DNA from 2 places in the Neobacillus phoenicis genome. Region 2 is predicted to be linked to the other one. Evidence: predicted binding sites of a transcription regulator. Region 2 holds the regulator's gene; the other holds the start of a gene.

Region 1 (4,432 bases), 2.3 Mb from region 2:
AGCAATTCCAGTAAAGAAAAAGAAATAAATTGAAATCGCAAATTTATCAAGCCCAGTTTGCTTTTGTGTACCTTCTGTTTTATTAAAGTAATACATAAATCCGAAAATCATGGCAACTACACCCATGCCCATGTATGTGTGGAAATGTCCAGGAACCCATTTAGTATTATGCATGACGTGGTTTACAACTATAGTCGCATCAATAATGGCAGGAACCGCACCAGCAACCCATCCAAACATTGCTAAAAACATCATACTAGATGCAAAATCCCATTTAACAGCAGATCGAAATACGATCATTAACGCACCATATGCGGTAACGACCATTACTGGTAAACCATTTGCATATGAAAAAACTTGACCGATGATTAACATCCATTTTGGTACTGCAAAATCCATTAACAAATGATGAGTATATATCATTAATGTGAATAACGTTGAGAAGTTCCATGCAATCAAAAAGGCTTTATTTGATTTCCAAGGACGTCCTGTATACTCTGATAAGATTTCATAGACTGCAATAACCGCCATATAGATGGTGCAATTGGCAAAAATATGACCGAAAGCATAGGTTAGATGCTTGGCTAACATCGGATCAAAGGTGAAATTAGGATTTAAAATATTTAAAATTGATTCTACCAATGCAGTAGCTCCTGCAAGAATGCCAGTAGAATTCGCGATTATGACCATTGTTGTCGCCACCACTGCAGCAGGTGGTCCGTATCCTTTTTTTTCTCTGAAAATATAATCCCAACCTAGTGATTTTCCTAAACCTCCGTATTCTTTTATGAGTTTAGCGGCTAAGTAAAAATACATGACCAAATATCCAACACCTAAAATTAATAGACCAAAAAGAAATAATAAAGCCCCAGTTGTTCCATTAATCTTCGCTGAAAAGGATGGAAGTGGGTAAAGAAAGGTCCAACCATCAGAAAAATTAAAGACAAAAATGGCTGTAAGAATCATTACGACACCGATTAAAGATAAGATCATGTTTGCAAAAAACACCTTATGATTTAAGCGAATATACTTTGATAAAAAATACCACATGATGGCACTTCCACCTAAAGCGGCAATACCAACCATTCCCGTTCCGTGTACTGTCATGATTTTATAAAATAACTGTGATGAAATTTCAAATACATTTCCTTGATTTAATAACATCATGACGCCAAAAGTCATCATAAGTACCAGTATGACCGAGGTGACTAATAAGGATAATGACACGCCTTTTTTAATGTAATTTCTAGACGAATTCTCCATTTTATTTACCTCCTTTCGGTTTAACGATGATATCCTTCATCATCACATGATGACCCGTACTGCAATACTCTAAGCATAGGATTTTATATGTTCCTGGCTTTTCAAATGTAATCGAAACAGTATTAGTATAATCTGGCATAGCTTGTGTTTGTCCGATTAGCTTAAGATCACTATCATAAAGTCCAAAACCATGTGTTACATCTTTACTTGTCACACGAAACTGTATAGGCTCTCCAACTACAAAGTCTTCATTGCTTAAATTCCAGCTAAACTGCATACCTGTCACATCAACAACTTTACCATTCTCCTCAGCATGTGCATGCTGATCATGGTAAGGAAGTTTGCTTAGTGACATCGCTGAAGCAAAACCCATTAAAGCTAGTAACCCAAGAAAGTAGAACTTACGTATCTTGTAGCCTTTTTCTTGAATTGGTCCATACTCTTTAAATTTTCTCGATTCCCCGTACACAAAAGAAAAAGCAAGTGCTAATAGGAAAACGAAAAATAAGGTAGCATACCACGCAATAGATTGGTACATAAAAACCCCTCCCGTTATATGAATATCAAACAAGAAGTCCCCCAACTACTTGTCTGATTCCAAATCCCATTGTAAACCCCTTTTTGTGAAAAAATAGTGAAATTTATCATACCTTACTAGTAATCTTTAAAAAAACTTATTCATAGGGAGTTTTGTTTTTTTAGAAAACGACCCCCATGTTTAATAGAGAAAAGACGAATCCTTTGGTAAAGGGACCATTGATAGGTTCAAAACAAAATTCTATGGAGGTTAGATATGGGAATCGTTATTATTGATATCGACAAATTACTAGAAGCTACTTCGGGTCTAACATCTGAGAAAAATGGATACAAAGTACACACTGTTGAGATTGATCAATTACTTGAGAATACTCGCGATTGGTAATACACATATTTTTGTTACTCCACTCATAATCTTATATATATTCACTAAAGCCTTCTATTTAGATAGAAGGCATTTTTTGTTTTCAACTCAAAAATGTTCGCACTAACTTGGTATGCCGCTTTAAAGTGAAAAAATATTTTTCGTATTTCTATTGCTTTTGTTCAAAAAAAATACTAGAATAATTTTTAATATAAAAAATTTTTAGAAAATTAATATTAACGACATTAAGGGGGATCTAAATGAAGAAAAAAGTTCGAGCATTTTCCTTTGCATTAGCAGGAATGCTGATGCTTGCGGGTTGTGGCAGTAAGGAATCCTCAGGAGAAGCTGGAAAGGGTGGGGCAGAGAAAGAATTTAAAATTGGCATTACCCAGTTTGCTCCTCATCCATCTTTAGATGCTGCAACAGAAGGCTTTAAAAAAGCATTGAAGGACAAGGGGATAAAAGCTAAATTCGATGAACAAAATGCACAAGCAGATATGAATAACACCCAAACCATTGCCAATAACTTTGTTGGAGATAAAGTTGATTTAATTTTTGCAAATGCTACTCCGAGTGCGACAGCCGCATTGAATGCGACGAAGGAAATTCCTATCATTTTCACTTCTGTAACAGACCCTGTAGGAGCGGGATTAGTAGAAGCATTTGATAAACCAGGTAAAAATATTACCGGTACCACTGATAACCATCCTGATGCAACGAAAAAAACAATTAACTTTATTACAGAAGAAGTGAAAGCCAAAAAGGTAGGAGTCATCTACAACTCAGGAGAACAAAATTCTGTTGTTCAGGTGAAAGAAGTGAAGAAGCTGGCAGAAGCGAAGGGAGCAAAACTTGTAGAAGTTTCCGTGTCTACTACTGCAGAAGTAAAACAGGCTGCTGAATCTCTTGTAGGGCGTGTGGATGCAATCTACATACCAACAGATAATACGGTTGTTACTGCCCTTGATTCTGTTATATCGATTGCAAATAGCAAAAAGATTCCATTGTTCGTGGGTGAACTGGATTCGATGAAAAAAGGTGCCGTTGCTGCAAGTGGTTTTAGTTACTTTGATCTTGGCTATCAATCTGGTTTAATGGCAGCAGAAATTTTATCCGGAAAGAAAAAGCCATCTGAAATACCAGTTGAACTTCCAAGCAGTTTAAAACTTGTTATTAATAAGTCTGCTGCAGAAGCACAAGGATTAAAGGTTAATGATGATTGGAAGAAGCTAGGAGAGTTTTACGAAGGAAAATAAGATTGACACTATTTCAAGGAGGAGAACATTTTGTTGTTCTCTCCTTGATTTATACATAGGTTAGTAAAGAAATGGTGTTTTTTTATGTAAATAAAAAATAGCCATAAAGAAGGGATGATTTCAATGTTTACAGCCATATTTGGATCTTTTGAGGCAGGTATCATCTATGCGATTATGGCGCTGGGCGTCTATCTTTCCTTTCGCATTTTAGATTTTCCTGATTTAACAGTGGATGGAAGTTTTGTAACGGGAGCAGCGATTTCGGCTGTCATGATCGCAAATGGAACAAATCCGTTTTTAGCGACAATTATGGCTTTATTTGCCGGATTTGCAGCAGGCTGCATGACAGGCCTTTTACATACATTTGGAAGAATTAATAACCTGCTTTCAGGTATCCTTATGATGATTGCTCTTTATTCTATTAACCTTAGAATTATGGGTCGTTCAAATATACCATTATTAAATACGGATACGGCTTTTACAAAAATAAGTAGTTTATTTGAAAAGACTGGGATTGATTCATTATTTAATAGTATTTTGTCACTGATTGGTCTAGGTGATAGTCTTCCTGAAACATGGGGGATATTGATTTTTATGATTATTGTTACCTTGTTGATTAAATTCTTAACGGATGTATTCTTACAAACAGAAATTGGTCTTGCTGTAAGGGCAACAGGTGATAATAAACGAATGATTCGAAGCCTTTCAGCCAATACCAACCTTCTTGTTGTTCTTGGATTAGGCCTGTCTAATGCTTTAGTTGCATTCTCAGGTGCACTTATTGCCCAACAAGGTGGTTTTGCGGATGTTGGAATGGGAATAGGAATGATTGTCATTGGATTAGCATCGGTAATAATCGGTGAAGCTTTATTTGGTACAAGGACGATTGCGAGAACTACACTCGCAGTTATTGGGGGATCGATTATATATCGGATTGTCGTTACCTTAGCTTTACGAGTTGAATTCTTAGATCCGGGAGATATGAAGCTAATTACTGCACTCATTGTTA
Region 2 (4,432 bases):
TTGGCAATTCCGCCCAATCTTTACCTGATTTCCCCGTACAACCTTGGCAATGGTATTCTCTAGTTCAATTTTGTCCCCTTCAATAAATTCCACTTCCAGCTGAGTGGAAAACAGCGGTTTAATAAGACTTTCAAAAAAAGAACCTCTATGTTTCACCAATATTGTTTCTCCGCCGATTTCCTTTGCCTTGCATGGGCCATGAAGTTGGATCGTAATTTGTTCGGCATTTAATAATCCGCCAATAGCAAATTGAGAATCTGCTTTAAAAATCTCCGCCTCACAATCTCCCTCTACCCTTAACACTCCATTAATTTTGATTTCTTCACTTTTCACTTTTCCACCAACAGATGCCTTGCCAGAAACCTTTAATTTTTTCACATATAGATTTTCATCAATCTTTGCCGTTCCATCTATCGATAAGTGTTGGGATTCAATCGTTCCCTTGACCTTTGCTTTACCGTTTATTTTGGCCTGTTCACTTGTCACATTCCCATCCACAGTCCCGAAACCATTACTTTCAAACTCAACGCAATCAACATCACTGTTAACCGTACCGAATCCATTGACAATGACCTGGCGAAACGTCCCGCCATTGGAAGCACCGAAGCCATTGATGACTAAGTCTCCTCTTTCCTTCATATCCATGTATATTCTCCTTTATAATAATTTTGCTTTGATCTCTTCCATACACGACATCAGTGAGAGCTGCACAACCATTTTCGTCCCCAGATCCATATGCATGGCTTCTGCGTTAATAAGCAAAAGACATGATGACACCCCAAGCTTCCTTGTTATCACTAATTCACAGCTTTTTTGTTTGATTAAAGCCGCATGCTCTTTTAGCACCTGAAGCAGCATCTTTCCTTCATCTTGATTAATCTCACCAGATTGCAGCAGCTTCTCAAGCACGTATACCTCGAGCATTCTAGTAATCGTAAAGGTAAGGCTTCCTTTTTCATTCTCAAGGTAAAAATCCATGACAGTTGATGAAACAATGTTACGTTTTACTAACTCATCTTTTCCTAGCTGCAAATCAGAAATATTCGGTGAAAACATGTCTGCCAGTTCATCTAGCGATAAATTTTCTTTCATTGTTTGGATTTTATTGATTCTTTCTAGAATCTTCTCTTTTGGAAAAAAGGTCTCCTGTCCAGTAAAGGTTGATTTACGGATGAACCAGTCTTCTGGAATAAGGTCCTTTCGCTTCCATCTATATAGCTGCCCATACGAAATTCCAGCTAATTCTAATAGGTCTTTTTTTGAGATTAACTCCTCGCTCATGATAAAAACCCCTTTCTATTTATCAATGTAACATAACACTGTTACGTTTGTAAAGCTGTGACTTACCTATTTTTGTAAAAAAAAAGACCTCCTACGATTAAATCATCGTAAAAGGCCTTCCCCTGTTCTATTCTTCTATATCCACTGTCGGATAGTGCTTTAAAAAGTAAACCAATGATTGCAGTTCCACTGCCAAGTCAATATGGTGAACCCGAATCGACGCTGGTACATTTAACCGAGCGGGCGTAAAGTTCAAAATCCCTTTGACCTCTGCTTTTACAAGTCGGTCCGTTATCATTTGGGCAACAGGAGCAGGGACCGTCAAAATAGCCACCTGAATATCACTATTTTCTAATACCTTCTCCAAATCATCCATATGATGAACCGGAACTTCACGAATCATGGTTCCCATTTTTTCCGGGTCGACATCAAAAGCGACCTCGATCTTCGTGTTGTTATTTTTTAAAAAGTTATAATTTAAAAAGGCAGTCCCTAAATTACCAACCCCAATTAATGCAACCTTCGTTAATTCATCCTGATCCAGCGTTTTCCGGAAAAAGGTTAACAAATAGTTAACATTATAGCCATACCCCTTTTTACCTAATGCCCCAAAATAGGAAAAGTCACGGCGAATCGTTGCCGAGTCTACCTTTACCGCTTCACTTAACTCTGCAGATGAAACTCTTTGTTTGCCGGAAGTATGCAGGTTCTTTAAAAATCGATAATAGAGGGGCAGCCGTTTCGCTGTCGCCTGTGGTATTTTCATCGTTTCGTTACTCATATTCTCCCACACCCCATGAATGGTTTTTTAACTCTTATTTAACCTGTTCATTTCTTCTAAAATCACCGTTTTTACCGCCTGTTTTTTCCACTAAATAGGTTGGTCCAATAACCATCCCTTTATCAACTGCCTTACACATGTCATAAACGGTTAACGCACAAGCAGATGCAGCTGTGAGCGCTTCCATTTCCACACCTGTATTCCCCTTAGTTTTCACCGCTGCCTCAATATGTAATTGAAAGTTTCCTGTTTGATCCTCTTCCCATGCAAAAGAAATATTCACACCTGTCAGTGGAATGGGATGACACATTGGAATGAGATCCCATGTTTTTTTTGCCGCCATCACAGCAGCAACCTGGGCAACAGCTAATACATCGCCCTTTTTCATCTCATGATTGGTTATTTTATCAAAAATCTCTTTACTTACGGTTATGCTAGAATGAGCAAGAGCAGTACGTGCTGTTTCGGGCTTGTCACTGACATCGACCATCTTTGCTCTGCCTTCTTCATTAAAATGCGTAAATTCGGCCATATAAAAAATCCTCCTATCAAAAAATAATACACTATTTTTCCTTTTATGTGTGTGAAACTTTGAACGAATCACTAGATTTTTTATAAGAACAGCACCTAGAAGAGTCCGAGTTATTGCTGTCATTCCGCTTATACGGTACACTAGTCCTAAGTAATAGAGGTGAATAAAATGATTTTATTGCAAGTGAATCAATTACAAAAATATTATGGTGCTGACCTTATTTTATCGAATATAAAGCTAGAATTACAAACGAGAGACCGAGTGGCCCTTGTTGGCCGTAACGGTGCCGGAAAATCGACTTTATTAAAGATTATTGCCGGACATTTGTCTCATGATGGCGGCGAGATCATCAAACCAAAAGAAGTAACCATCGGGTATTTAGCCCAGAACACTGGATTAGAATCCAAATTGACCATTTGGGACGAAATGTTAACCGTATTTGAGCCACTTCAAATCATGGAAAAATCGCTCCGCAAACTGGAAGAACAAATGGCCGATCCTTCTGTGTTTGAAGACCCAAGCAAGTACGAACGGGTGCTGAAAGAATATGATACCCTTCAGGTAAAATTCAAGGAGCAGGGCGGATACCAGTTTGAAGCTGACATTCGTTCGGTTCTGCACGGTTTAAACTTCCAGGATCATTCTCTCATGATTGCTAGTTTAAGCGGTGGTCAAAAAACCCGGCTCGCCTTAGGGAAATTGCTGCTAACCAAACCTGATATATTAATATTGGACGAGCCTACCAACCATTTAGATATTGATACCCTTTCATGGCTGGAACAATATTTACAGGGCTACGATGGCGCGATTTTAATCGTCTCTCATGACCGCTACTTCTTAGATAAAGTCGTGAATCAGGTCTATGAAGTATCCCGCAAGCAAATCCAAAAGTTTCCGGGTAACTATAGTTCTTACCTTGAACAAAAAGCGGCCAATTATGAGCGAGATTTGAAGCTTTATGAAAAACAACAGCAAGAGGTTGCTAATTTACAGGATTTTATCCAACGGAATCTAGCGAGAGCCTCCACCACCAAACGAGCGCAAAGCCGTCGAAAAAAGCTGGAGAAAATGGACTTAATGGACCGGCCTCTTGGTGATGAAAAGTCTGCCACTTTCTCTTTTGAAATTGAAAGACAAACCGGGAATGATGTACTAACGGTCGATTCTCTTGCGGTGGGTTATGATGGAGAGAAGGTATCTGAGGCGATTTCGTTCCGGGCTTTTAAAGGGGAAAGTATTGCTCTTGTGGGCCCAAATGGAATTGGTAAGTCTACGCTTCTAAAAACGATTATTAAGAAGCTCCCTGCCCTTGCCGGCACCATCTATTATGGAACAAACCTTTCCATTGGCTATTACGATCAGGAACAGGCGGAATTAACCTCTAATAAGCGTGTATTAAATGAGCTTTGGGATGACTATCCGTTGAAAAGTGAAAAAGAAATCCGAACCGTTCTTGGAAACTTCTTATTCTCTGGTGACGATGTGTTAAAAATAGTCTCCACTCTTAGCGGCGGGGAGAAGGCTCGGTTAGCACTTGCCAAGCTGATGCTAGAAAAGGCCAATGTACTCATTCTTGACGAGCCAACAAACCACCTGGACCTTGATAGTAAGGAAGTCCTTGAGAATGCACTGATTGACTATCCTGGTACCATTTTGTTTGTATCCCATGACCGATATTTTATTAACCGGATTGCCACTAAGGTATTGGAATTAAGCAGACATGGCAGCATGGAGTATCTTGGGGATTATGATTATTATTTAGAAAAGAAGCTCGAGCAGGAAGAATTGGCTGCATTAGCCCTAGCGGAATCGGCTAAAAAGGCTGCGCAGGTTGAAGC

The links. The regulator Rex, encoded in region 2, represses fermentation and respiration genes when NADH is low (regulators of the CRP and FNR family bind a similar motif). The targets are predictions, from matches to a motif close to TTGTGAAATATTTCACAA.
Region 1: a site for Rex is predicted at 1,896-1,913, ahead of AA0X95_RS13345 (cytochrome c oxidase subunit II). Genes of this name have one in related genera too.

Annotation. Positions count from the first base shown of each region.
Region 1 covers NZ_CP154847.1:2,574,237-2,578,668, forward strand. Annotated here, with positions in the region: gene AA0X95_RS13340 (cbb3-type cytochrome c oxidase subunit I) at 1-1,263, opposite strand, end outside; gene AA0X95_RS13345 (cytochrome c oxidase subunit II) at 1,265-1,801, opposite strand; gene AA0X95_RS13350 (hypothetical protein) at 2,057-2,185, shown strand; gene AA0X95_RS13355 (ABC transporter substrate binding protein) at 2,425-3,423, shown strand; gene AA0X95_RS13360 (ABC transporter permease) at 3,547-4,432, shown strand, end outside.
Region 2 covers NZ_CP154847.1:226,254-230,685, forward strand. Annotated here, with positions in the region: gene AA0X95_RS01045 (polymer-forming cytoskeletal protein) at 1-645, opposite strand, end outside; gene AA0X95_RS01050 (YhbD family protein) at 658-1,281, opposite strand; gene AA0X95_RS01055 (redox-sensing transcriptional repressor Rex) at 1,409-2,062, opposite strand; gene moaC (cyclic pyranopterin monophosphate synthase MoaC) at 2,097-2,594, opposite strand; gene AA0X95_RS01065 (ABC-F family ATP-binding cassette domain-containing protein) at 2,763-4,432, shown strand, end outside.